Regions from separate parts of the Mesorhizobium sp. M1328 genome, predicted to be linked through region 3. Evidence: predicted binding sites of a transcription regulator. Region 3 holds the regulator's gene; each other region holds the start of a gene.

Region 1 (6,983 bases), on a different contig from region 3:
GATGAATAGGACAACGGGACCAATGCGAAAATAGTCGCCGGCAAGCTGCACGGCATCCACGTCACCGAGCAAAGCTCAACTACCACGGTTCGATACTGCTCGACCCTGACCACGCGAAGAACCCGGGATCCTGCCAATGGATTCGTGGAGACATGGAGCAAGACTTCCGGCGCACGAATCTCGACCTATGTCATCCTCGGCGAGCGCGGCTCTCGATGCTGCATCCTCAACGGCGCGGCCGCCCGGAACCTGCCAGCCCACTCCATCCATCTGGACGAAGCGCACATTCCTGTCTGAAGCCGCGGATCGTTACGTTCGTCATCAACAATGTCGTTGGCTTCTCGCCGATGGCAATGCGCTGACGCGGACGGCGTTGACGACTACATCGGCAGGGGCGCTTCAGCAGAACTTTCGCCGGTTGATGGAGCAGCAGGAACTGGTGGAGGAGACCGGCGAAAGTGCTTTTGACACCGGCGGTCGGCCGGCGAAGCTTTATCGCTTCCCCCACCATGTCCTCGACGAAACGGCGGTCGCCCGGACAAAATTGCCGCTGGCGCGGGCTTGACATCCTTTATACTCAACGTAGAAATATACCCTTATAATCAATTCGATTATAACGAGAAATTCATTCGCACCGTCCGAACCCACGGTCTCGCTCGGGAAGCCCGTATGAGTGGATCGAAGTGATCTTGGAAATGAAACGCCCGAGGACGGGCTTTCAACCTTTGTCGTGAAGGAGGTGCCTCGCGAGTGGGCCAATGCCTTGCGGCAACGGTGAAGGATGTATACCGCCAGTAAACGCATGCGTCAAAGTCGCTATCGAATGTACAGTTAGTCTAAATGTGCGATACGTTCGATTTGTGCAAGTAACACTTGGAGAAGTGTCGCATAAAAGAAACGTTTAATTACATAAAGCAGGCAAGCTAAACTTTAAATTTGCAAAATGAGCGTAGGGCGCCCTGTTCAATGGCGCCTTTTTTAAGGATTATCATTAGACTCTCTCCCGGGGGGAACTGTGGGTGAAGAAACAACGCATCGTCCTGCTGGCAGCTGTTTTGGCGTCTGCCTTTGGCTTTTTTTTGCTGATCCTGATCCTGCAGATGGTCAGTTTTTTGGTTGACTAGGCACGCGCAAGCGGGATGGATCGCGCAGAGACACGCGGAAGTTTTTTTCGCCAGCGAAACCCCGACGACCTGATGGGGAGTCGCGCCAGCAGGGTGGGAGCCACGTCCAGTGCCACCGACCATGCGAGATGCCGATTGTTGGCGCGTCTGTCAGTTCGCGCGGCCATATTCATTCTGGTGCCGATCTGTTGCCTTTTCTGCTTTTCCCATGCGTTTTAGGCCGAGCCAATTTGTGAAGCGGGCGGTCAATGGATCTGCGCCTCGCGATTGCCTGCCGTTGCCTTTTGATCTGGGCGGCATAATCCGAGAGCGAACGCTGCAATCGCGGTTCGAATTGCGCGAAGTTGAACCGGACTTCATCCGCCGTCAGGAACTGGTGGGTTGCGCCGGGAAAGCCGGCGACCATCACAAGGTCGCCTTCCTTGACGCCTGCACAGGCTATGGGTAGCCAACTCTTCGGCCGGTAAGGCACATTGTCGCGCGCATATGGCCGGGAGGAACCATCAGGAGCGACATAGGCGCGATAAAAGCCGAAGTCGCCTGTGTGGCGCGGCCACATCCAATTGTCCGTTTCGCCGCCGAAGTTACCGATGCCGAGCGCGGGCGCATAGACAAGGCGCACGTCCTCGATTTCGAGCTTCTGCTGGAGATAGTAGGAGGCGCCGCCATAATAGGCCCCTACGTCGCACCGGCGATTGGGCTGTCCTTCACATGCGGCGATCAGGGCCTTGCGGTTCGTGGCGAGCCGCTCATATCGGGCAAACCCATTCAGCTTGTCCGAGACGCCCTTGAGTATTTCGGCGGTCACATCCCGCATGTCCTCGATCACATGGATTCGGCTGCCTGGCGCCGCGGGCAATTCTTCACCCAGGGCTCTTCGCCAGAAAGCCGTCTGTGAGATAGTCCTGGCCCTCTTTGCTGTGGTATTGGATGGATTCGAACACGCAGTGATGATTGGTTGCGACCAGCCCTTGTGGACTGACGAACGAGGCGGAGCATCCGCCCAGTGATACGATCGCGTTGAGCGGGTCAGCGTCCAGACGGCCGCATGGCCGCGCCCACTTCCGCAGTCTGGCCCGGCATCCACATACCTTCGTCCGCCGACGTAGCCGTGACCGTCCAGAGCAAGGCGATGGCAGTTGCTTTGGCCAAACATTTCAAATTCGAGTTCATGCTGATGGCGTTCACCTCTCATATTTGTCGCGCGCAACGTTTGCGGATCATCCGCTGCACCAATCGTGCCAAATGAATAAAGCCTTCAGTTACAAATGGTGAGCCGCCCCATTCATGTCCGATCTCCGACGTCTTTCACGTAAAGGGCTCGGTGCTTCCACGCTCGTTTGCTCTTCGCCCGTCCCTCTTCCGTCTTGACTAGCAGGAGCCTACGGCCTATCTCACTGCCGCGTTAGCACTCGCTTCTGGTGAGTGCTAACCACGCTCCGGCAACGGAGAACCGTTCAACATCCGCACCAGGGAAATCCAAAAATGGCAAAGTCGAATTTCCGGCCGCTGCATGACCGCGTGGTCGTTCGCCGCGTCGAGTCCGAAGCGAAGACCGCCGGCGGGATCATCATCCCCGATACGGCTAAGGAAAAGCCGCAGGAAGGCGAGATCATCGCCATCGGTTCCGGCGCCCGTGACGAGGTCGGCAAGCTCGTCCCGCTGGACGTCAAGGCCGGCGACCGCATCCTGTTCGGCAAGTGGTCGGGCACCGAAGTCAAGCTCAATGGCGAAGACCTTCTGATCATGAAGGAAGCGGACATCATGGGCGTCATCGGCTGACACGCCGCCGCCTTTCATCCGCACCATCCAATCTGAATTTCGGGCGAAATGCCCAGGAGTAAAAAATGGCTGCCAAAGACGTAAAATTCTCCCGCGACGCTCGTGAGCGCATGCTGCGCGGCGTCAACATCCTCGCCGACGCGGTGAAGGTCACGCTCGGCCCCAAGGGCCGCAACGTCGTCATCGACAAGTCGTTCGGCGCACCGCGCATCACCAAGGACGGCGTCACCGTCGCCAAGGAAATCGAGCTTGAGGACAAGTTCGAAAACATGGGCGCGCAGATGGTCCGCGAAGTTGCTTCGAAGACCAACGACATCGCCGGCGACGGCACCACCACGGCGACCGTTCTGGCACAGTCGATCGTCCAGGAAGGCCACAAGTCGGTTGCCGCCGGCATGAACCCGATGGACCTCAAGCGCGGCATCGACCTCGCCGTCGCCGACGTCGTCGCGACGCTGATCAAGAACGCCAAGAAGATCAAGACCTCGGAAGAGGTTGCCCAGGTCGGCACCATCGCCGGCAATGGCGACGTGTCGGTCGGCTCGATGATCGCGGAAGCGATGCAGAAGGTCGGCAATGAGGGCGTCATCACCGTCGAGGAAGCAAAGACCGCCGAGACCGAGCTTGAAGTCGTTGAAGGCATGCAGTTCGACCGCGGCTATCTCTCGCCCTACTTCGTCACCAACGCCGAGAAGATGGTTGCGGATCTGGAAGACGCCTACATTCTTCTCCACGAGAAGAAGCTCTCCAACCTGCAGGCCATGCTGCCGATCCTCGAGGCCGTCGTGCAGACCTCGAAGCCGCTGGTCATCATCTCGGAAGATGTCGAAGGCGAGGCCCTGGCCACGCTGGTCGTCAACAAGCTGCGCGGTGGCCTGAAAATCGCCGCCGTCAAGGCGCCGGGCTTTGGTGATCGCCGCAAGGCCATGCTGGAAGACATCGCCATCCTCACCGGTGGCCAGGTCATTTCCGAAGACCTCGGCATCAAGCTCGAGAATGTCGGCCTGAACATGCTCGGCCGCGCCAAGAAGGTGTCGATCTCCAAGGAGAACACCACCATCGTCGACGGCGCCGGCAAGAAGGAAGAAATCCAGGGCCGCGTCGCCCAGATCAAGCAGCAGATCGAGGAGACCACCTCGGACTACGACAAGGAGAAGCTGCAGGAACGTCTCGCCAAGCTGGCGGGCGGCGTTGCCGTCATCCGCGTCGGCGGTGCGACCGAAGTGGAAGTCAAGGAAAAGAAGGACCGCGTCGATGACGCCCTCAACGCGACCCGCGCGGCCGTCGAAGAAGGCATCGTTCCCGGCGGCGGCGTCGCCCTGCTGCGCGCTTCGCTGGCCATCACCGTCACTGGCGCCAACTCCGACCAGACCGCCGGCATCGCCATCGTGCGTCGCGCGCTGCAGGCTCCGGCCCGTCAGATCGCGGCCAACGCCGGTGCGGAAGCATCGATCGTTGCCGGCAAGATCCTTGAGAACAAGGGGGCAACCTTCGGCTACAACGCCCAGACCGGCGAATATGGCGACATGATCGCCATGGGTATCGTCGATCCGGTCAAGGTTGTGCGCACGGCTCTGCAGGACGCGGCCTCGGTCGCCGGCCTGCTGGTCACCACCGAAGCTATGATCGCCGAGGCTCCGAAGAAGGAGTCGGCTGGCGGCGGCATGCCTGGCGGCATGGGCGGCGGCGGCATGGGCGGCATGGGCGGTATGGATTTCTAATCCCAGCCCCCTATCAACCTACAGCGGAAAGGGCGGCAGCAATGCCGCCCTTTTTTGTGTGCCGAGCATGATCGACAGCTTGGAGGTGCAAGTCCTCTACCCAGCTGATGGCGGCGAAGCGCAACGGCGTCGTCGTGAGACGGGTCTGGCCGTGTCCTTTCGTTCAGCCGCTGGTCGAAACTCACGATGATCGTGCTGCCTTCCGCCGTGCCGTGGATCTTTACAGGGCTGCGAGAAGGCCTTGCCAACGGCTGGCAGACCCTGGTTGCGGTAGAACTCATCGCATCGTTCGAAGGGCTCCAATTACCTGATGGCCTATGGTCGTCAGCTCTTTCAATTTGAACTCGTTTTTTCGGCCATGATCGTGGTCGGCCTGACCGAATTGGTGATCCACGGCCTGCTCACGCTTGCCGAAAACTATCTGCAACGCTGGCGTCCGGAGACCCCACGATCAGCCTGATCACGATTGCAGGTCGGGATAGGCTGTCGCACGGCGCTTCCATCGCACCGCCGGCCTTCCGCTTCATCGGCCGACATCTGCGGCCGCTTGCGGTGTCGATGGCGCTGCTCGCGATTTGGGAGTTGCTCGCCCATGCCGGCGCTGCTGACCCACGTTTTCTACCGCGGCTGGGAGAGGTGGCGGCCCGCGGCATGGCAGAGTTCAGCCGAGGTGGTCTCGGCTCCAATCTTCTGGCGAGCCCGGAACGTGACCTGATCGGTTTCGTGTGTGGCAGTGTGGCGGAATCGCGCTTGGTCCGGCGATCGGATTTTCCCGCCTTATCGAACGCCTGAGAGGCTCGTGGTCGCGGTTGTGTTACCGCTATTACGTGACCTAATCACGTTGACGATGCCAGCACCTTCATTGGCCACTTTCTGGACCATGTACGTCACATCAGGCTCCCCCGCCCGATCGACACGAGCCGGCTCTGTAACCACGCCGCCGTCATATAGCGGTTCCACGACGGCACTGGCGGCAGTCGTCTTCTCAGCGGCTACTGGTGGACGTTTCAGCAGCCAACGAATCCGATGGTGGCAAGGACAGGCAGACCAAGCACCGCGTAGAAGCTGTACTCCGCTGGAGTTCGCCTCGGAAATGGAGCGACAAGGGCCTGATTTGTCTTGCCATGCCGACATTGTCAGCACGCTTTTCGAAGCCTCTGAATTCCTTAGTGTCCATCCCAGCTCGACCTCCGACCATCCCCATTTCCGGCTGCCCGCGGCACGGCAGCCCTTGGCCTCTAGCTGCGCTCGAGCGGATCAGCGTGCCGTCTGCCTTCTCTGGCCGATCAAAATGTCTGCACCCATTTGGCAATGGCCGTTTCGCGCAAAAGTATTCCCCCGTGAGCCGACTTTCCGAATTGGCTTAACTTCCAAATCTGTGGCTTTGCCTGCATTGCGGAGCGCGGAGTTCCGACCACTCGCCCAAGGGTATGCCATGGCGTTTCGTCTCTTTGTTCCGATCCTTGCCGGTGCAACGCTGCGCGAGCGGCTGCTCGCCTGCATCGGGGCCATGATCGGCATCGCATTGACTGGCGTGATCAGTGCGCTGGCGAACGGGTCTGGCCCACATGTCGCACTGCTAGTTGCTCCAATGGGAGCATCGGCCGTGCTGCTCTTTGCCGTGCCTTCAAGCCCGCTGGCGCAACCTTGGTCGATTATCGGTGGCAATACGATTTCGGCGCTGGTCGGGGTGATCGTGGCGCATTTCGTGCGTGAACCCGTTCTTGCTACCGGCATTGCGGTGGCGCTGGCCATCGCCGCCATGTCGTTCACGCGCTGCCTGCATCCGCCGGGTGGCGCCGCCGCCTTAACTGCGGTGTTCGGCGGACCGGCCGTCTTCAGTTCCGGCTTGCTGTTTCCCTTCGTTCCGGTAGCGCTGAACTCGATCGTGCTGGTCGCACTCGGCTACGGCATCCATAAACTGTCGCGGCGCAACTATCCACATGTGGCGGCCCCCACCCTTAAAAGCGCGCATGGAACCATCGATCCGCCGGCGCGGGAGCGGGTCGGCTTCCAGCCCGAGGATATCGATGCCGCGCTCGGCGCGCTGGAGGAAACCTTTGATATCGACCGCAACGATCTTGAGCGGCTGCTGCGGCAGGTCGAGTTGCAGGCGATGGTGCGCTCCCACCGCACCCTGCTGTGCGAGGACATCAGCGCTGCCGGTGACCGACGCCGAGGGCGGGCTGGTCGGTGTAGTTGGCCTGCGCGAGCTGACGAAGGCGACCGACGCGGTGAGGGCTGTGATGTCGAAGGCTGGCACCGCCTCTCCCGATACGCCGGCGATGAGCCTGCTGCCGCTGCTCACCGACGGCCGCAGCCATGCCGTGGTCATCGTCGATGCCGAGCGACGCAT
Region 2 (6,983 bases), on a different contig from region 3:
CCAGAAGGACAGCCAGTCCCCCAGTGCCGCGCCAATGGCGGCGGCAAGCCATCACGAAATTCCGGTTCTTCTCAGCAGCGCCACGCGGGCTAACGCTGATTATCGTATGGCCGGCCTGCAGCGCGAATAGCGCTGCTGGCTCGCCCAGGTTCGGTCATCGTCAATCGCCAGATCACGCACGATCAGCACGGGATGGAGCCGGTGAGCGACAGCGCAGGGTTCGGCGTCGTTTTGGCCTTCGGCCTATTGGTGCTCAACTGGCTGGCGATCCGCTATATCGATGTTGTCGCCTGGCTGGCGAGCTTCTGATGCGCACGCCGTTCCACCCCGGTGCGAGGAACGGGAGAGCACCAAGGACGGCGACGAAATAGCAGGGCGGTACAACCCGCCCCAACCGAAGCCGCGTTCTCGACGACATGGTTACTGTGACAAGACGAACAGGGTATAAGGCTATCAGGCAGCAGACTGGTTGAGGAGCGCCCCACCGTCATGAAGCCGATGAACGAAGAGCACCTCGCGGTTCTACGCAGGCACATGGTCGAGATGATTGCAATTCACACCGATCTTGCAAGCGAAGAACTTGGCAAGGCGGCGCTCGATGAGCGGGTATTGGCGGCGATGAGGCGGATACCGCGGCACCTCTTCGTGCCAGCATCAGTTGCGCCTTATGCCTACCAAGACATGCCGCTGCCGATCGGCTTTGATAAAACCGTCTCGCAGCCCTTCATCGTTGCTCTCATGACCGATCTCCTTGCGCCGCAACCGCACGAGGTAGTGCTCGAGATCGGCACCGGCCTAGGCTACCAAACCGCAATCCTCGCGGACCTTGCCGGGCAAGTTTGGAGCGTCGAAATCATCGAGGAATTCGCAAGCCATGCCGAGGCTCTCCTGCGGGGTCTCGGCTTCTCCAATGTCGGCATTCGTGTCGGAGACGGGTCTCGCGGCTGGCCTGAGCACGCCCCATTCGACAAGATCCTGGTCACCGCGGCCGCTGAGCGGACACCGCCGGCTTTGCTTGAGCAGCTCAAACCGGGGGGACGCCTGGTCCTGCCCGTGGGACCTGGAGAAGCGCAGTTGCTGACGGTCATCGACAAGGATGCGGCAGGGCAACTGAAGACTCGCAAACTCATCCCGGTTCGGTTCAGCCGTCTCGAAACGGTCTAATGAGGGGTGCGGCTGCGCGGAGCCGTGCTGGAAGATCAGGATAACGCGCGCCGCATCGATCACACAGGCGCTGGATGGCATCGCCGATCTTTTGACATCCATGCCGCAACGCTACTCGTCGAGCACGCCTGCAGCCGCCGGTCGCAGCCGCTGGCGATCATGCCGGCGCGGTCGTATTGCGCGCTTCTCAAAGACCCCTTATCCAGCCTACTGTGTGCCTGCCAGACGGCACTGGGTCGCTCATCTGGGAAATGACGGCCAAAGGCTCAAGGAATTCGCCCAGTGGCCAACATGTAGCGGGCAGGAGGTAACGATGGATCTCAAGGACAGGCGCCTCTGGTACGGCGTGGTATCCGTGATCGTGGTATTGGTCGTGATTGCGTATGCGGCTGGTTGGTTTGGCGGCACACCGATACCAGCGCCGCAGCAGTGAGAGCGATCGTCATTCTCGCTTGGCGGCAGCTGACTGCTCAGTCTCTAAAGGTCGAAGGAAGGGACACCTGGTTGGCTGTTTCGCTGGTTCGGCTACCATCCTGACGACGCACAGCCTGGACCGTTTTTGAGGTGGCTTCCGCTCAACTTGTTGGTTGATGGACGGACCGGTCCTTGGATCGCGCAATCCGCAACACTCCGCCATCGGGCCGGGTAACTTCGATAATGGTTTCGACACGGACAAACTGCGATCCTACGGAGTAGCCAGGCGCCAGGTCATGCCGGAAGTCGTACACTGGAGCCACAAGGGCCCAACGACCGGGCGGAGAACTCGCATCAGCCCGGCCTTCGGCGGTTTCGAAGCTAAACTGCCACTCGCTTGATCCCGCTGCCCGGCCAGCGATGAGCCGGGCTACTCCAGCACAGACTCTGCCCGTCGATCACCTCGATCGGCACGGACTCCAGACCGACATCGTCGAACAGCCGCGCATTTGACCGCGTTCGCCAAATTAATGGCCGGATCTTTGCGAAGCCTCCGCATTTTCGTGGGGGGAAGCCCTCCCAGCATCATCGTGATTGGACTTCACGATCGGTCGGAGTCACGCTGGCCGCAGGTATAAGAAGGATATGGGTGGGCCAACTATCGTCCGAATAGGAGGCTAAAATGAAGCACCAGACGCTTGAGCAACTGCAGATCGTCGCCGAGATCGATCAGGACTACCTGCGCCAGGCCATGTCGCGCAGCGAACGTCTTGAACGCTGGGCGGAGCTCCTTGAACGGAACCCTGACCGGCGACTCTCGACGCTACACCAGACCGAGTATCAGCCGGTTAGATCACGCGGGGCCATGCGCGGCGACGGCTCGCCGATCTCAGTCGCTTTCGAGGATCCTGTCCTCCGCGCCGCCGGGTTGGAAAACGACAACTACGGCGAAGCGAAGCGGTTCTTCGAACTGACCGACAGGCAATTGCATGAGATCATCTGCTATTGTCATTTCGGCGCGACGGTGAGCGCCGTAACGGCCGCCCGTCACATCCGTGCGGCGATTGCCGGGAGACAGCCCGGCATGTTCGCTCGGATGCGTGAGGCGTTCGTCGGATAAAGCCGGAGCCGTTTCGCAGCATCATTTTTGAAGCGGCTCGCATGGAAAGCCGCCGCCGTAGCGCAGGCAAGCGCTCCCCACGCGGGAGGCTGCGTTGCATGAGGGGGTGCGGCTTTCCGCAGGAGCACGCCGACCTGCATCTTTTCCATCCGAACCGGAAAGATCCCAATGCTGCCAGTACATCCGTGGTCAGCGCCGTGGTTCAAAGGCTCGAACAGAGCGACATGCGCGCCGGATAAGCGCTATACATTCGCTGTCGAAAATTCGGTGCTTCATGGTGGGTCGAAGGTCGCGGACCTATGTCGATCGGGACCGGGAAAGCCAAATCGTGCCAAATTTTCGCGAACTGTATATATCTCTCGATGCACATTCAATCAAGGCTCAATAGGTTTGGTTCATAATTGCGGATTAATATAGTCTGTTGTCGGCAAAATTAAGAGGGATGAATTACAATAAAATTGCTTATGGCTCCGCCTTTCGGACGGCCAAAAGCGCCGGTAACAACGACTGATTTACATTTCAAATATTTTCGGTTTGAGGAATTAAAAATTTGGCACTCCTATCATTCGAGTGCCAAAGGGGCTATGTTAAGTGTTGCAGTCGCTCTATGTGCGGCGGCAGAAAGAACCCCCAATGAAATTCCGGCCACTCCACGACCGCGTCGTCATTCGGCGCGCGGAAGGCGATACCAAATCCAAGGGCGGGATCATTATTCCCGACACCGCCAAGGAAAAGCCTCGGGAAGGCGAAGTGATCGCCGTGGGCCCGGGCTCGCGTGACGAGAGCGGCAAGCTGATCCCGCTCGACGTCAAGGCCGGCGATCTCATCCTGTTCGGCCAATGGTCCGGCACCGAGGTGAAGATCGACGGCGAAGACCTCCTGATCATGAAGGAGAGCGACATTTTGGGCATCGTCGAGAAGACCAAAGCGGCCAAGAAAGCCGCCTGACCGGGCGATTTCCGATCCCGCAATTTCAAGACTGAACTGGACCTAAAATCATGTCTGCCAAGGAAATCAAATTCGCTACCGATGCCCGCGACCGGATGCTTCGCGGCGTCGAAATTCTGAACAACGCCGTCAAGGTGACGCTCGGCCCCAAAGGCCGCAATGTCGTCATCGACAAGGCCTATGGCGCGCCGCGCATCACCAAGGATGGTGTCGCCGTCGCCAAGGAAATCGAGCTTGCCGACAAGTTCGAGAACATGGGCGCCCAGATGGTGCGCGAAGTGGCCTCGAAGACCAACGACCTCGCCGGCGACGGCACCACCACCGCCACGGTGCTGGCCGCTTCCATCCTGCGCGAAGGTGCCAAATTCGTTGCCGCGGGCATGAACCCGATGGACCTCAAGCGCGGCATCGACCTTGCTGTGGCTGCTGTGGTGAAGGACATTCAAGCCAGGGCCAGGAAAGTCAAATCTTCGGACGAGATCGCCCAGGTTGGTACGATCGCCGCCAATGGCGACGCGTCGGTCGGCGCCATGATCGCCAAGGCGATGAACAAGGTCGGCAATGACGGCGTGATCACCGTCGAAGAAGCCAAGACCGCCGAAACCGAACTCGATGTCGTCGAAGGCATGCAGTTCGACCGTGGCTATCTCTCGCCCTATTTCGTCACCGATGCCGAGAAGATGCGCGCGGAGCTGGAGGACCCTTACGTTCTCATCCATGAGAAGAAGCTCGGCAATCTGCAGGCGCTGCTGCCCATCCTCGAAGCCGTGGTGCAAAGCGGAAGGCCGCTATTGATCATCTCCGAGGACGTCGAGGGCGAAGCGCTGGCGACGCTGGTCGTCAACAAGCTGCGCGGCGGCCTCAAGGTCGCGGCCGTCAAGGCGCCTGGCTTCGGTGACCGCCGCAAGGCGATGCTGGAAGACATCGCCGTGCTCACCGCCGGACAGATGATTTCCGAGGATCTCGGCATCAAGCTGGAGAACATCACCATAGACATGCTCGGCCGCGCCAAGCGTGTGCTGATCGAGAAGGACACTACCACGATCATCGACGGCGCCGGCGAGAAGACCACCATCCAGGCGCGCGTCCAGCAGATCAAGTTGCAGATCGAGGAAACGTCCTCGGATTACGACAAGGAGAAACTCCAGGAACGTCTCGCCAAGCTGGCTGGCGGCGTTGCTGTCATTCGCGTCGGCGGCGCGACCGAGACGGAAGTCAAGGAAAAGAAGGACCGCATCGATGATGCGCTGAACGCCACTCGTGCAGCCGTGGAAGAAGGCATCGTTGCCGGCGGCGGTGTTGCGCTTTTGCGCGCCAAGGCAGCTTTGACTGAGCTTACTGGCGCGAATGCTGACATGACGGCAGGTATTTCGATTGTGCTGAGAGCACTTGAAGCGCCGATCCGGCAGATTGCCGAGAATTCCGGCGTTGAAGGTTCGATCGTCGTCGGCAAGCTCTCCGACAGCAAGGATCACAATCAGGGCTTCGACGCCCAGAACGAAGTCTATGTCGACATGATCAAGGCCGGTATCGTCGACCCCGCCAAGGTCGTTCGGACGGCCCTGCAGGATGCCGGCTCGATTGCCGCGCTCCTGATCACCGCTGAAGCAATGATCGCGGACATTCCGCAGAAGGTTTCGCCCGCTATGGGTGGCGCGGGAGGTATGGGCGGAATGGGCGGAATGGACTACTGAGCGGCGCCTGAGACTATAGCCAGGACGACGGAAGGCCAGCGACGCGGGCACATGCGAGCCGATATCTCGGCGATCATCGGTTCGCTCGACATCGTGTTCGGGGAGATCGATCGATAGGCTCGTCGCTGTCGTATTTGCTGCTAAAAATGGTCTTGGAGACAAGAACATGACCGACACTCTTGCCGAGAAAACATGTACGCCTTGTCGCGGCGGCGTCCCGCCGCTCACGCGTGATGAAGCCCAAGGGTTCCAGGCACAGGCTCCTGATTGGGAGCTGGGTGACGATGCCCACCGCATCCAGCGGAGCTTTCGATGCCGCAATTTCCGGGACGCGCTCACCCTTGTTCAGGAGATCGGTGAGCTCGCCGAAACCGAGGGCCATCACCCCGACATCAGCTTCGGCTGGGGTTATGTGACGGTTTCCCTGAGCACCAAGAAGATCAAAGGACTGCACGAGAACGATTTCATCATGGCGAGCAAGATCGATCGGATGCTCGATCGCGCGGGGCGGCCCCTCGACCGCCAACGGTGACACGGCAAATCCATTGCCAATCAAGTGAGGTCGTTTATGCACTGTCGTCCGCAGCACCATGACAATGATGTCTGCATGCTTGGCTCACCCATTCGGCGTCGGCTATTTGCGCGGAACCTCCCACGCATGGTGAATGGCGGGCGCGCTCCAGCAGCACGATCTTATCCGCTGATCCATGGTTTCCGGGAAGCTGCGCGCATCGCTGATCAATGGTGCGGTTTCCATTCCGACGCGCTCTCGGCAGGGAGCGGGCGAGGCGAGCGCCCTCCATTCGCCGGTTTTCGCGCACGGGCGACATCCGGAATGACGTTGCAATGCGTAGCGACCGTGACGCGAATGTTGCGGCAGAGGCAGTGTTCGCGGCGATTCATTCGCCCAACAGTCGGTCGCCGACGAACGTTGCCGTAGTTGACTTAACTGCGGTCGAGCCTCGGCCCGATAGCTTGTGTGTCCGGCTGCGAGACCCGCCGCAGATAGCCTGTTTGTCCAGTGCCCTTCCATAGCATCACGTTGGCAGTGGCATTCCTGGTCAAGCGCATTTCGGTCTGTTGCGTCGCGGGAACTGCAGTGGGAGGGTTGTTTCAGGGGGACGGGGAGAGATAGCGGAGGACGGGAAGGACGGGAGCGGGACAGCGGGACGGGAGGGACGGCCGCCGGTAATCGGGGCGGGCGCCTGGCGGGACGGCAAAGCTGTGCGTCGGCCGCGGCGCGACTGGTGGTGGCTGGCGACTCGGCGGCAAGATCTGCGCCTGTGAAGCAACGCAGGAGGCGAACAATGGAATTCTTTTGTGGACTGGATGTTGCGATGGATGAGACGGCGGTGTGCGTCGTCGATGATCGCGGCGAGGTGCAGCTGCAGGCGACGGCCTTGTCTGTCTCGTCACTTTCGCCATTTCCAGGTGACATCGGTGAGCGTTGCGAACTGGCTTAGCAATACCGTCTGAGCGGCAAGCGATGCGAGATTCCTCTGCTTGATAAGCGCTGACTAACAGGTTTTTTGCAATCTTTGAGGGGATGCAGAAGCCCTTGAGGCCTGCGAAGTCGGAGCCTGTCAGTGATCATGATGCACGGTGCCCAACCTCGGCAATTCTGAAGTGTCCGCATCAAGCAT
Region 3 (6,983 bases):
GACAATGCGGTTGGCTGGCCGGGCTTCCAGCCATGCTTTTCCTCCGCGCTCATCTCGCCGAAGGTCTTTTCGAATCCGTTGGGCAAGAACACCGGATCGTAGCCGAAGCCGAGCTCGCCGCGCGGCGGCCATACCAGCATGCCCTCGACCTCGCCGCGAAAATATTCCGCCTGGCCGTCGGGAAAGGCCAGGCAGATCACCGCGACAAAGCGGCCCTTGCGCTGGGCAGGCGTGATCGCGCCAACTTCCTGCAAAGCCACTTCCGTGCGCTGCATGGCCATGCCGAAGTCGCGGGAGCCGTCCGGCGTCTCGGCCCAGTTGGCGGTGTAGACGCCGGGTGCGCCGTCAAGCGCATCGACACATAGGCCGGAATCGTCCGACAGCGCCGGCAATCCAGTGGCCTTGGCGGCGGCCAAGGCTTTTATGAGGGCGTTCTCCTCGAAAGTGCTGCCGGTCTCGTCCGGTTCCGGCAAGCCGTATTCCTTGGCGGACTTCGCTTCTATGCCGAACGGCGCCATCAGATCGGCGAATTCCCGCAATTTGCCGGCGTTATGGCTGGCGACGACGATCTTATGCCCGTCAAGCGAGTGAACAGTTGGCGAATGCATCAGATGCCCCAGATTCTTGGCTCGGCGAATTCGATCGAATTGCCCGAGGGGTCGCGAATATAGATCGAGCGGCCGCCCTGCGGCCATTCGAACTCGCTTTCGATGGCGATTTTCTTCGCCTCAAGATGGGCTTTCCAGCGCGGGATTTCATCCGCGCTTGCGGCGAAGCAAAGATGCCCCTCGCCGACGGCGCCATGCGGCGGCACTTTGAGCTTGGCATCGGACGCCGGCGGCACCTTGGTCGCCTCGGCATTGAAGATGAGCAGCACGCCGTCGCCGCAGCGGAAGAAGAGATGCCTGCCGTCGACTTTGCCGAGCGGATCGAGCCCGAGCACGCCCGAATAGAACCGTTCCGCGGCAGCAAGATCCGTCACGTAGAGTGCTGATTCCAGGATTGCGGAAGGGGTCACAGGATCGTCAACCTCATCGTCATAAACTGAAGATCAGTCCACGGCCATCTGCTGCAGGCTGACCAGGCGCTGAATGCCCTTCTTGGCCAATACCATCAGCGCCGCGAACTGCTCTTCCGAGAACGGCTCGCCCTCGGCCGTGCCCTGGATCTCGACGATACCGCCCTTGCCGGTCATGACGAAATTGGCGTCGGTGCCGGCCGAGGAATCCTCGATGTAGTCGAGATCGATGACCGGCTGGCCATCATGGATGCCGCAGGAGATCGCCGCAACGTGATCCTTCAGCACCTTGCCAAGGCTCGCCATCTGGCGGACTTCCATCCAGCGCAGGCAATCGTAAAGCGCCACCCAGCCGCCGGTGATCGAAGCGGTGCGCGTGCCGCCGTCGGCCTGGATCACGTCGCAGTCGACGGTGATCTGCTGCTCGCCGAGCGCCTGCAGATCGACCACGGCGCGCAGGGAGCGGCCGATCAGCCGCTGGATTTCCAGCGTGCGGCCGCCTTGTTTGCCGGCCGAAGCCTCGCGGCGCATGCGCTCGCCGGTCGAGCGCGGCAGCATGCCATATTCCGCCGTCACCCAGCCCTTGCCGGAATTGCGCATCCAGCCCGGCACCTTTTCCTCCAGGCTGGCCGTACACAGCACATGCGTGTCGCCAAACTTCACCAGGCACGAGCCTTCCGCATGCTTGGAGACGCCGCGCTCGAAGGAGATGGGGCGCATTTCGTCGAATTGGCGTTTGGAAGGGCGCATTCAGGCTTCTTTCTTTCTTCGGAATCTTGGCCGGGCTTGTAGCCGCACGGGGCGCTAGGCGCAAAGGAAAATGGACCGGTTGCGCCGCCGCCGCGGAAGTCTATATCTTCGGGCCGGAGGTTTTTGGCTCGAATGACCAAGGCAGTCGATCCCGGTTCGCAATCGCACGTGCTTCCGTCGCACGCGCTGCAATCGCCCGCGCTTCAATCGCTCGACATGCGTTCGCGCGACATCTTTCGGCGCATCGTCGATTCCTATTTGAAGGATGGCGAGCCGGTCGGTTCGCGCAGCCTGTCGCGCATCCTGCCGTCGTCGCTGTCGCCGGCCACCATCCGCAACGTGATGAGCGACCTTGAGCATCTCGGCCTGATCTATGCGCCGCACATTTCGGCTGGCCGGCTGCCGACCCAGGCAGGCCTGCGTTTCTTCGTCGATGCTTTCATGGAACTCGGTGACCTCTCCGACGAGGAGCGCCGCACCATCGAGGCGCAGGTGCGCGCCTCCGGCTCGGGCGCGACGCTGGAGCATATGCTGACCGAGGCCAGCCAGATGCTGTCCGGCATGTCGCGCGGCGCCGGCCTCGTGCTCGCCGCCAAGAACGAGGTGGCGCTGAAGCACATCGAATTCATCCAGCTCGAGCCGACCAAGGCGCTGGCCGTGCTCGTCTCGCAGAACGGCGACGTCGAAAATCGCGTCATCGATCTGCCCGCCGGCATCACCGTCTCGCAATTGCACGAAGCCTCCAACTTCCTCAACGCCCATATCCGCGGCCGCACCCTGGCCGAGGCGCGGGTCGAGATCGCACGCATCAAGGAAGAGACCAGGGCAGCCCTCGACACGCTGTCGCAGGATCTGGTCGAGAAGGGCCTGGCGGTCTGGGCAGGCGCCGAAAGCGGCGTGCCTGGGCGGCTTATCGTGCGCGGCCGCGCCAATCTCCTGGAAAACGTCACTGCCCAGGCCGACATAGAATTGCTGCGGCATCTGTTCGAGGATCTGGAGACGCAGGATGGGCTGATCCAGCTCCTCGACCTCGCCGAGGAAGGTCCGGGGGTGCGCATCTTCATCGGTTCGGAAAACAAGCTGTTTTCGCTGTCTGGCTCCTCGCTGGTGGTGGCACCCTATCGCGACAAGGACGCGCGCGTCGTCGGTGCGCTCGGCGTCATCGGGCCGACGCGGCTGAACTATGCCCGCATAGTACCGATGGTCGACTATACCGCGCAGCTGATTTCGCGCATGCTGCGCTAGGAGCCGCCGCGGCCTGCCGCAAGGAGAAAAAGAATGGCGCTGGAATCGTTCAAGGCCCAGATTAGCCTGCTGCTCGAGGAAATGGTCAATCAGCCTGAGGATCAGCACGAGGTGCAAGAGCAGTTGCGTGAGAAGCTGCAAGAGATGCGGGCCATGGGCCTGCCGCTGCCGGCCGATCTGGTCGCGCTGGAAAAGCGCCTTGATGACGATTTCTACGCCTCTGGCAACTGAAGGGGTTCGGCTTCAAATCCTCGTGTTCCGGACGACCGCTTGGAACGACCAATGCCTGATCCCGTTTGTCCTCTTCGAGGCGAATCCCGGAGGACGTTGATGACCCGATCTGGCGGCTTTGCGGCCATTGCCGCGGCTCTCCTTGTCGCGACACCGGCATCCGCCCGGCAGTCGGATCAGAAGGTGCTCAAAGGCGAAGCCGCTTTTGGCGATTGGCACGCCGACAGGCCTGGCGTCCGCCGCCTGATCGGGCCGCAAGACATGCCGCCAGCCGATCCCGCCCAATCCGCTTCGAACGGCGCCGGCGTGACGGAGCGGCCCGAAAGCGCCAAGCCAGAATTGCCGCCGGGCTTTTCGGCCGAAATAATCGCCTCCGGACTCTATAATCCGCGCGTCGTTCGCGTCGCTCCGAACGGCGACCTGTTCATCGCCAACGGCCATGCCGACCAAATACGTGTCTACCGTCTGGCCGAGGGCCGCGCCAAACCCATCGAGAAAGCGATTTTCGCCAAGGGCCTCAACTATCCATATGGCATCGCCTTCTATCCGCCAGGCGACAAGCCGCAATGGGTCTATGTCGCAAGCAGCGACAGCATCGTCCGCTTCCCCTATCGCGACGGTGACCTAAAGGCGTCCGCTAAACCAGAAACCATTGTCGCCAAAATCCCGTCGGGCGGTCACTCGACCCGTGACATCGCCTTCTCGCCTGACGGCAAGACGCTTTTTTTATCGGTTGGCTCGGACTCGAATGTCGCCGAGGACATGGACAAGCAACCCGATGGCGGCGTCGACGCGTGGGCGAAATCAAAGCCGCTCGGCGCAACGTGGGGCTCCGAGGAAGGCCGTGCAGATGTGCTCGCCTTTGACCCGGATGGGAAAAATCCCCGAACTGTCGCCACCGGCCTGCGCAACTGCACGGGCATGACGGTGCAGCCCGCCACCGGCGCATTGTGGTGCGTCGTCAACGAGCGGGACGAACTCGGCGACAACGTGCCGTTCGAATTTGCAACTGCGGTCAAGGACGGCGGATTCTATGGTTGGCCTTGGTACTACATCGGCAATAACGAGGATCCGCGCCATCAGGGCGAGCGGGCAGACCTGGCCGGCAAGGCCACTGTCCCCGATGTATTGATGCAGGCGCATTCGGCGCCGATGAACATAGCCTTCTACGACGGCAAGAACTTCCCGGCGGATTATCAGGGTGACGCCTTCGTCACCATGCATGGTTCGTGGAACCGTGGCGCCAGGACCGGCTACAAGGTGGTGAGGCTCAAATTCAGGGATGGCAAGCCGACCGGCGAGTATGAGGACTTCATGACCGGCTTCGTCATCTCGAACGACGCCGTCTGGGGCCGCCCGGTCGGTGTCGCGATGGCCAAGGACGGCTCGCTGATCGTCACAGAGGACGGTAACGGCACCATCTGGCGCGTTACCTACGAAGACGGCCGCTCCTGAACGGCGGTGTCGCCTGCTGCGCTGGCGCAATCGAATCCGGCCCGAGGGAATTCACCCAACTTCAACATTGTGCGACAAGCGCGAATCATGACGCTCACCGGGTTCCTCGCCTACAGCGCCGCCCTCGGCATCGCCGCAGCCATCCCCGGCCCAGGCGTCACCGCGCTCGTTGCGCGTGCACTGGGCTCCGGCTTCCGCTCGTCGCTGGCCATGTCGTTCGGGCTGATGCTCGGCGACCTGACCTATTTGACTGCCGTGGTGCTCGGCCTCGCTTTCGTCGCACAAACTTTCGGCATGGTCTTCCTGGCCATCAAATGGCTGGGCGTCGCTTACCTCGCTTTTCTTGGCTGGCGTTTCTGGACGAGCGGCATCACGCCCGAAACGGTGGAGGCAAAGAAAGGCAAGGGCGGCTTGGCATCCAGCTTTGTAGCCGGCCTTGCCGTCACGCTCGGCAATCCGAAGACGATGATCTTCTATCTCGCCATCACCCCGACCATCGTCGATCTGAAGGCGATCACGCTGGTCGACTACGGGATCCTTGTCGCGCTCACCATCGTCGTCCTGCTCGTGGTGCTGGTGCCCTATCTGGCGCTGGCGGCCAAGGCGCGCTGGTTCCTGAAGTCGCCGCGGGCGCTGAGGGCACTCAACCGCACCGCCGCCGGATTCATGGTCGGTGCGGCGGCGGCAATTGCCGCCCGCCAATAGACCTCTTTCGCCAATCCGCCCAGGGATTGTCACGCCTTGCAAGGGCGGGGGTATTCAGCACGAACTTCACTCGGATATTTTTCGATCGACAGCCTATCTTGCGCGGTGGATGGCTCTATCCTATGCCGCTTGACCTCTGGGAGGAAAATCAATGAACAAGCCCGCCACCCCCACACACGTGCCCGGCCGCGGCCGCATCTACAATTCGATCACCGAGACGATCGGCGACACGCCGCTGGTGCGGCTTGATAAATTCGCCAGGGAGAAGGGTGTCGTCGCCAATCTGCTGGCCAAACTCGAATTCTTCAACCCGATCGCCTCGGTCAAGGACCGCATCGGCGTGTCGATGATCGAGGCATTGGAGGCTTCGGGCAGGATTACGCCCGGCAAGACCACGCTGATCGAGCCGACCTCGGGCAATACCGGCATCGCGCTCGCCTTTGCCGCCGCCGCCAAGGGCTACAAGCTGATCCTGACCATGCCGGAAACCATGTCCGTCGAACGCCGCAAGATGCTGGCGCTGCTCGGTGCCGAACTGGTGCTGACCGAAGGGCCGAAAGGCATGAAGGGCGCCATCGCCAAGGCGGACGAGCTGGCGGCAACGCTGCCCGACGCCGTCATTCCGCAGCAATTCGAGAATCCGGCCAATCCGGAAATCCATCGCCGCACTACGGCCGAGGAAATCTGGAACGACACCCATGGCGAAGTCGATATCTTCGTTGCCGGCATCGGAACCGGCGGCACCATCACCGGCGTCGGCCAGGTGCTGAAGAAGCGCAAGCCCTCGGTGCATGTCGTCGCCGTCGAACCGGAAGCCTCGCCGGTGCTGTCGGGCGGCCAGCCAGGCCCGCACAAGATCCAGGGCATTGGCGCCGGCTTCGCGCCAAAAATCCTCGACACGACGATCTATGACGAGATCGTCAAGGTCTCGAACGAGGATTCGGTTGCCAATGCACGGCTCGTCGCTCGGCTCGAAGGTGTGCCGGTCGGCATCTCGTCGGGTGCCGCCCTGCAAGCGGCAATCGTCGTCGGCTCGCGGCCCGAGAACAAGGGCAAGAACCTCGTCGTCGTCATCCCCTCCTTCGCCGAGCGCTATCTCTCGACGATCCTGTTCGAGGGATTGGGCGCGTAGAGTCTGGACACCTCGTCATCCCAGGGCGGAGCGAACGCGAAGCGGAGCGCAGACCCTGGGATCCATTCCGTGAGCGTGGCCAACGAATACCGCGGTGCAGATGTGAAAGCCGTTGCAACATCGGCAGCATGCACGCTGTCCTCCGACATCTAAAGGCTCTGCACCGTCGCGACGCTCAGAAGTTACGGCATGGACCAGGGTCTCGGCGACGTCGCTTCGCTCCTGCTCCGCCCCATACATGACGAAGGTAGGTGGGCTTCAGCCAATCTCGAAGGTTTGCGCTAGACTAGTTCACCTAGGGCAACAGGCTCCAACCCGTGCGCCGAGGACCCAGATAACAGCACTGGCCCGCTGAAAAAACACCTGTGGCGGCTCCCGCTCGCTTGAGTAAAGCGGCGCTTCGGTTCAGATCGTCGCCGGCCTTGCACCGGCTGGCGGAGGACTTCA
Region 4 (6,983 bases), on a different contig from region 3:
CTCGCTGCTCTTGAAGGAGCGCTCGGGGTTTCGCTTGTCGTGCGAACGCGGCAGGGCATCGAGATCACGCCGCTTGGCCGGACATTGCTGCCGCTCGGCGATGATCTTGAACGTATCATGGAAGCACTGACGACCCTCGTGCGTTCGGGCAAGAATAGCGTTCGGCTTGCACTGCCGTCCGGGTTCAGCCCTCTTTTTGCAGAGCGTATAGCTGCATTCCACAAGGGCCATCCGGATATCAATCTTGAACTGACGAGCGGCAGCAGGCCTGTGGACGTGCAGCACGGCGAGGCCGATCTCGCGGTCAGGATCGGCACCGTGGCCGACGACGATTTGATTGCGCAGAAGCTTTGCGTTGCGGGCTGGTCAATTTATGCGTCCCAGCGCTATCTCGATCGCCATCCAATGCCCATCGATCCTCGCAATCTGGCTGGACACGAGATCATTGGATTTCACGCAAGCCTCGCCGGCGTACCCGGCGCCAAGTGGATAGAGGCGCACGGCGCCGGCGCGACAATAGTCTTTCGTGTCGCCGAAATGACCGAAATGCTGGCAGCGGCTCTGAGTGGCGCCGGTCTGGCGGTAATGCCCTGCATGTTGGCCGAAGCCGAACCGCGGATGGTGCGCCTTGCCCCCGACATTCTCGGCAACCATCCGGTGTCGCTCGTCTATCGCCGCGAAATCGGGGCGGAGGCGCCGGTGCGCGCCGTCATCCGCTTCGTTGCTACGGTCATCAAGGACCATGCCGTGCTGATCAGCGGCGAGACGCGGTAGGGGTCTGGTTCCGCGCTTGCGCGAGGTGCCGAGGATTGGCAGTCGTCACATGGGACGCTTGTCCGCGATCTTTTTCGGGTCGCGGCCTATCGTGCCGGCGTCGGCTTTCCTGTGCTTGTCGGCAAGCCTGCGAATGCGATCGAAGCGGCTTTCCTCGGCCACTTTGGTCTTCGCCGCCGCATTTGGCTTCGGGACGAATGCGATCATGGATCGATCTCCTTGCCGATGGTGCGCGCCGGGGAAGATACCCCGGCGGCTGTCTTTCAGGCTTGTTTCCGGCAGCGGCTGGTCAATAGCCCATGGCGCCGGTCGAAGCAGCGGCTTCCTTGGCCGAAACGTCGGTGATCATGGCTTCAGCAGTGATCAGGAGCGCGGCAATGGAGCCCGCGTCCTGCAGCGCCGTCCGCACCACCTTAGCGGGGTCGACGATGCCGGCCTTGATCATGTCGACATAGACCTCGTTCTGGGCATCGAAGCCCTGATTGTGGTCCTTGCTGCCGGCGAGCTTGCCGACGACGATCGAACCTTCGACGCCGGAATTCTCGGCAATCTGCCGGATCGGCGCTTCGAGCGCCCTCGACACGATCGAAATGCCCGCCGTCACATCGGCATTGGCTCCGGTCAGCCCGTTCAGCACAGCCTTGGCGCGCAGCAACGCGACGCCGCCGCCGGGAACGATGCCTTCTTCCACGGCGGCGCGCGTGGCATTCAGCGCATCGTCGATGCGGTCCTTCTTTTCCTTGACCTCGGATTCGGTGGCGCCGCCGACGCGGATGACGGCAACGCCGCCCGCCAGCTTGGCGAGACGTTCCTGCAGCTTCTCCTTGTCATAGTCGGAAGTGGTTTCCTCGATTTGCCCCTTGATCTGCTGGACGCGCGCCTGGATGGTGGTCTTCTCGCCGGCGCCGTCGATGATCGTGGTGGTGTCCTTCTCGATCAGCACGCGCTTGGCGCGGCCGAGCATGTCTATGGTGATGTTCTCCAGCTTGATGCCGAGATCCTCGGAAATCATCTGTCCGGCGGTGAGCACGGCGATGTCTTCCAGCATCGCCTTGCGGCGGTCACCGAAGCCAGGAGCCTTGACGGCCGCGACCTTGAGGCCGCCGCGCAGCTTGTTGACGACCAGCGTCGCCAGCGCTTCGCCCTCGACGTCCTCGGAGATGATCAACAGCGGCCTTCCGCTTTGCACCACGGCTTCGAGGATGGGCAGCAGCGCCTGCAGATTGCCGAGCTTCTTTTCGTGGATGAGCACGTAGGGGTCTTCCAGCTCGGCGCGCATTTTTTCGGCATTGGTGACGAAATAGGGCGAGAGATAGCCTCGGTCGAACTGCATGCCTTCGACGACGTCGAGTTCGGTTTCGGCGGTCTTGGCTTCCTCAACGGTGATGACGCCGTCATTGCCGACCTTGTCCATCGCCTTGGCGATCATGGCACCGACGCTGGTGTCGCCATTGGCGGCAATGGTGCCGACCTGCGCGATCTCGCCTGAGGACTTGACCTTCTTGGCGCGGGCCTGGATTTCCTTGACGACGGCGCTGACGGCAAGGTCGATGCCGCGCTTGAGGTCCATCGGGTTCATGCCGGCGGCGACGAATTTGGCGCCCTCGCGCAGGATGGAAGCGGCAAGCACTGTGGCGGTGGTGGTGCCGTCGCCGGCGAGGTCGTTGGTCTTCGAGGCCACTTCGCGCACCATCTGTGCGCCCATGTTCTCGAACTTGTCGGAAAGTTCGATTTCCTTGGCCACCGTCACCCCGTCCTTGGTGATGCGCGGCGCGCCATAGGCCTTGTCGATGATGACGTTGCGGCCTTTGGGGCCGAGTGTCACCTTGACGGCGTTGTTGAGGATTTCGACACCGCGCAGCATGCGGTCACGCGCGTCGGTGGAGAATTTGATTTCCTTGGCAGACATGATTTTTTTCCAGTTCGGTTGGTCGTGGCAAGACGCTTGCAGCGCGCCTGAATCAAAGCTTGGAGCATCCTTTGCGCGCCCGGCAGGGCGCGCGGCATTCCAATCAGGCGGCCTTCTTGGCAGCCACGGTCTTGTCGATGCCCATCTCGCTCTTGTCGATGATGCCCATGATGTCGGCCTCCTTCATGATCAGAAGGTCCTCGCCGTCTATCTTGACCTCGGTGCCGGACCATTTGCCGAACAGGATGAGGTCGCCGGCCTTGACGTCGAGCGCCATCAGCACGCCGCTTTCGTCCCGCGCGCCCGGCCCGACGGCGATCACTTCGCCTTCCTGCGGTTTCTCCTTGGCATTGTCGGGGATGATGATGCCGCCCTTGGATTTGGTGTCGCTTTCGGCGCGCCGAATGACGACGCGATCGTGGAGTGGCCGGAATTTCATGGGGACTCTTTCTGGGGCCGGCTTAGGCGGCCGCCCCTCTCTATAGGCGCTCTGGCACTCGATTGATAGGAGTGCCAAAAAATATTCATACGGCATGTCAAATATTGAATGTATTATTTTGCTAGGCCATCCCCCGGTGTTCGGGGCCTTGCCGAATATTAATGAAATTGAATTTCTGTCCTTGAACACCTATTTTACGGTGAAGCTCACATTCACGACTTTCGCTGCAAGGGAGATTTTACCGATGGCCGAAGGCAATCAGAACATCATGGAAAAAGCTCAGGCTCGCTTCATGGAAAATCAAAAGAAAACAGCGGAGCGGAACAAAGCAACTGCCGAATATCTCTCGGAGGCGAAGGCCAGGATGATCAAGACGGCGAAGCTGAGGGAATTGCGACTGGCCAAGGAAGAGGCGGATCGCGCGGCGGCAGCTCTGAATCCGGTCGCCCCAAAGAAGAAGCGGGCGGCGCGGACAGTCAAGCAGGCCGTATCCGCATCGACGGAGGCCAAATCATGAGCCTGACATTTCCCAATCCCAGCCGCAGCTACGACGAGGCAAGCAAACGCATCCGCTTCGTCGGCCATGACGGCATGTTCCAGATTTCGTTCTCTGTCGCAACCGATGCCATCTCCAAAGTGCAGCCGGGAACGGCGGCCTCGGAAGCTACCTATCTGGCGGCCTTCGACACGGCTTCCAGCTCAATCCACGATGTCGCCAGGAATGCCTATGCCCGCACCCGCAGGAGCATATATGTGCTGACTGCGGCCGATTTTCGCTAGATCCGTAGCGATCCGTTCACAAGACGCTTTCTTGGGGCTTCCGGTCCGCCTTCGCCCGCCGCGATGTCACGACTGTTCAGCCGATCGACCATCGCGCCCGCATCGCGCGTGTTCATGCCGACCATGGGTTGCTGCTTGAGCTCGACCCGCTGGCCGGTGAAGACGTCGAAGACGGTCCAGCTGTGAGGACGTTCCATACGCAGCGCGTAGCGGTTTGCCATCTTGGCGTCCTTTAGTTTCCGCCCGATCGATGAATGTCGCTCGGTCAGGCTTGGGCGACGAAGAATACTGCCGCCAGGACAAGCACCGTCCACAAAACGACGGACAGCTTCAGGGCCAGGCTACCGTGCGCCGAGAGCAGCTCCCGAGTGCGGTTGACCAAATTCTTGATGGTCATCGACATGGTCGGCGCCGCGATCGCGACCGGCCGCGCCCTGGCTCCAAGCTTTCCGAAAACAGGCAGCAGCGATGGCTCGCGCACGAAAACGACCTCGAATGTTTGGAAACCAGACATCTTCATAGCATCGTTCTTCGAACTCCCTGCATGCCAAATGAATTCGCCAGTTGGCATTGCCCTCAAGGGCGTTCGTGACGCGAAACGTCGCGGGTTGCAGGAGCAGGGCTTATTTCCGAGATCATGAAGGTTCATAATCCGCATGAGACGCGCTGATTCGCGCTTTGCCGGGATGCCGTCATGCAACGCAGCTACGCAGCCGGGAGGTCGACGCGACGGGCGAGGGGCAAGACAATGACCGCGCCGGCCGTCGAATTGCAGAGGGCCATATTCGAGGCAGTGAACGGCGATCCCGACCTGTCGGCGGCACTGGGCGATGCAAGATTGTTCGACCATGCGCCGGAAAATGTTGCGTTACCCCACATGACCTTCGGTCGCACCAGCGTCTACGACTGGGCGACGGGGATGGAGAACGACGCCGAACAGTTGCTGACGTTGCATGTCTGGTCGAAATCCGAGGCCAGCAACGAAACCAACGACATCATGGACCTGGTCAGCACCCGCCTACGAGATGCGGCGCTCTCGCTTGGCGAGCATCGCCGCGTCCATCTCAAGCTCGAATTCGCCGAAGCCCGCTACGACGAGGACCTTTCGGCCCATCACGGGCTGCTGCGCTTCCGCGCCGAGATCAAGGACGAGGGCTGACCACCGGGCACTTTCCGCAAAATCGGGCAATTTTGTTCTTGCTTTGTGCCGGCAGCTATGCTACTAATTTGGATATGGTGCTGATTGGCCCCAGCGACCCGCCCCGAGGCGGGTTTTTTGTTTTCAGGTTCGGTTCGCCTGAACTGCCATCGGTTGCCTTGGGCCGGATGCTTCGTCCTCCCAAATGATCCTGCCCGCCAGATGATGCCGGTTGTCGGCGAAGGATTGGAGGGCTAGGTTAAACATTGGCGATTTCGCGGGCCGGGCGGCGAAATGGCAATCCGGTAATCTCGCGCTTCAGGGGTGTGGCGGGCATGCATTCAAGCGTTCACCGTTCATATCACGTTCAGCACCGGCGCGTTAGAACGCTGGCCATGAAAACCCTTCGCTCCCACTTCCGGACCGCGGCACTGGCGCTCTCAGTCGCCGGTCTGCTTGCGTCGCAAGCGATGGCGATCCCCGCTGTCGCGCCCGAGCAGCCCCAGCCGGTCGTCCTCGCCGCGTCCGACTGCTACGCGATCGGCCAGCAGGTGGCAGAGCAGAATGGCGGCACCTTGGCCAAGGCCTCGCAGTCGACACGCGGCGGCCAGCCGGTCTGCGTCATCGTCGTGCTCGTTCCGGGCAAGGACGGGCAGCGTCCCCGTCGCTCGGAGATCGTCGTTCCGCTGAACTGAACCGTGCCGTTTCCCAGTCTGCCGGAATCGGCCTATATCTGAACAGCTTCAACAGGCCTTCCGCATGCGCGTACTCGTCGTCGAAGATGACAAGGATCTCAACCGGCAGATCGGCGACGCGCTGGTCGATGCCGGCTATGTCGTCGACCGCGCTTTCGACGGCGAGGAAGGGCACTTTCTCGGCGACACCGAGCCCTACGATGCCGTAGTGCTCGACATCGGCCTGCCGCAGATGGACGGCATCAGCGTGGTCGAGCGCTGGCGGCGCGGCGGCCGCAAGATGCCGGTACTGATCCTGACGGCACGCGACCGCTGGAGCGACAAGGTTGCCGGCATCGACGCCGGCGCCGACGACTACGTCACCAAACCTTTCCACATCGAGGAAATCCTGGCCAGAGTACGGGCCTTGATCCGGCGTGCCGCCGGGCATGCCTCGTCCGAGCTGACCTGCGGGCCGCTGCGTCTCGACACCAAGGCCTCCAAGGCCGACGTCGACGGCGTGCCGCTGAAGCTGACCTCGCACGAATTCCGCTTGCTTGCCTACCTCATGCACCATATGGGCGAGGTGGTGTCCCGGACCGAACTGGTCGAGCATCTCTACGACCAGGATTTCGACCGCGATTCCAACACGATCGAGGTCTTTGTCGGACGGCTTCGCAAGAAGATGGGCATCGACATGATCGAAACCGTTCGCGGCATGGGCTACCGCATGCGTAAGCCGGAGGCGTAACGCGGAACCGCTGCCTACAAAACCCGCCGTCTCGAACACGCCGTCGCTGCGGTCATGGCCGCGTTCGGTGGCGTTTCGCGTCATCGCCTTTTCCACGGTCTGGGCGATCCTCACTCTGGTCGTCATCTTCACCTTGATCACCACGCTCTATCGCCAGGCCAGCGAGCGCGGTTTCGACAGCCTGCTTTCGGCGCATCTGTTCAACCTGATCGGCTCGGTCGGCGTTTCCGAAAGCGGCCAGTTGACGGGCGCCCCCGACCTTGGCGATTTGCGGTTCTCGGAGCCGAATTCCGGCTGGTACTGGTCGGTCGAGCCTGCCTCGGAAGGCGTGCACGGCGATCTCCATTCGTCGTCGATGACCAAGGTGATCCCGTCGCCAAGCGTTGCCGAGGTGCCCTTCAATGCCAGCTTCCAGCGTAGCTATTCAGCGGACGGCATCGAAGGCGAACAACTCGAGGTGTTCGAGAGCGAGTTCGTCCTCGATGCGAAAAACCGCGCCGCGCGCTTCCGCGTCATGG

What was found. Region 3 encodes HrcA, which represses chaperone genes, less so after heat shock. Its sites were predicted from a motif close to GTTAGCACTCNCNNNNNGNGAGTGCTAAC; they were not measured.
Region 1: a site for HrcA is predicted at 2,529-2,557, ahead of groES (co-chaperone GroES). Genes of this name have one in related genera too.
Region 2: a site for HrcA is predicted at 3,248-3,276, ahead of NKH23_RS06600 (co-chaperone GroES). Genes of this name have one in related genera too.
Region 4: a site for HrcA is predicted at 3,173-3,201, ahead of NKH23_RS15435 (co-chaperone GroES). Genes of this name have one in related genera too.

The regions. Positions count from the first base shown of each region.
Region 1 is NZ_JAMYLO010000021.1:36,688-43,670, forward strand. Features, by position in the region: gene NKH23_RS27715 (aspartate 1-decarboxylase) at 55-297, shown strand; partial or broken gene NKH23_RS34705 (NrtR DNA-binding winged helix domain-containing protein) at 359-565, shown strand; gene NKH23_RS34710 (S46 family peptidase) at 1,294-2,319, opposite strand; gene groES (co-chaperone GroES) at 2,610-2,906, shown strand; gene groL (chaperonin GroEL) at 2,972-4,627, shown strand; gene NKH23_RS27745 (hypothetical protein) at 4,814-4,969, shown strand; gene NKH23_RS27750 (hypothetical protein) at 4,938-5,087, shown strand; gene NKH23_RS27755 (ABC transporter permease family protein) at 5,186-5,419, shown strand; partial or broken gene NKH23_RS27760 (HPP family protein) at 6,063-6,983, shown strand, end outside.
Region 2 is NZ_JAMYLO010000002.1:423,390-430,372, forward strand. Features, by position in the region: gene NKH23_RS06585 (protein-L-isoaspartate(D-aspartate) O-methyltransferase) at 490-1,164, shown strand; partial or broken gene NKH23_RS06590 (IS6 family transposase) at 1,833-1,957, shown strand; gene NKH23_RS06595 (hypothetical protein) at 2,261-2,698, shown strand; gene NKH23_RS06600 (co-chaperone GroES) at 3,332-3,646, shown strand; gene groL (chaperonin GroEL) at 3,697-5,340, shown strand; partial or broken gene NKH23_RS06610 (NADH-quinone oxidoreductase subunit D-related protein) at 5,383-5,457, shown strand; gene NKH23_RS06615 (4a-hydroxytetrahydrobiopterin dehydratase) at 5,507-5,872, shown strand; gene NKH23_RS34550 (hypothetical protein) at 6,648-6,803, shown strand.
Region 3 is NZ_JAMYLO010000001.1:478,327-485,309, reverse strand. Features, by position in the region: gene rdgB (RdgB/HAM1 family non-canonical purine NTP pyrophosphatase) at 1-608, opposite strand, end outside; gene NKH23_RS02385 (VOC family protein) at 608-1,018, opposite strand; gene rph (ribonuclease PH) at 1,052-1,768, opposite strand; gene hrcA (heat-inducible transcriptional repressor HrcA) at 1,901-3,013, shown strand; gene NKH23_RS02370 (hypothetical protein) at 3,047-3,244, shown strand; gene NKH23_RS02365 (PQQ-dependent sugar dehydrogenase) at 3,344-4,699, shown strand; gene NKH23_RS02360 (LysE family translocator) at 4,787-5,404, shown strand; gene cysK (cysteine synthase A) at 5,556-6,536, shown strand; gene NKH23_RS02350 (glutathione S-transferase family protein) at 6,983-6,983, shown strand, end outside.
Region 4 is NZ_JAMYLO010000007.1:46,734-53,716, reverse strand. Features, by position in the region: gene NKH23_RS15450 (LysR family transcriptional regulator) at 1-774, shown strand, start outside; gene NKH23_RS15445 (hypothetical protein) at 820-981, opposite strand; gene groL (chaperonin GroEL) at 1,064-2,683, opposite strand; gene NKH23_RS15435 (co-chaperone GroES) at 2,787-3,122, opposite strand; gene NKH23_RS15430 (hypothetical protein) at 3,367-3,639, shown strand; gene NKH23_RS15425 (DUF1488 family protein) at 3,636-3,902, shown strand; gene NKH23_RS15420 (hypothetical protein) at 3,899-4,123, opposite strand; gene NKH23_RS15415 (hypothetical protein) at 4,168-4,416, opposite strand; gene NKH23_RS15410 (DUF3168 domain-containing protein) at 4,651-5,061, shown strand; gene NKH23_RS15405 (hypothetical protein) at 5,436-5,735, shown strand; gene NKH23_RS15400 (response regulator transcription factor) at 5,800-6,465, shown strand; gene NKH23_RS15395 (ATP-binding protein) at 6,476-6,983, shown strand, end outside.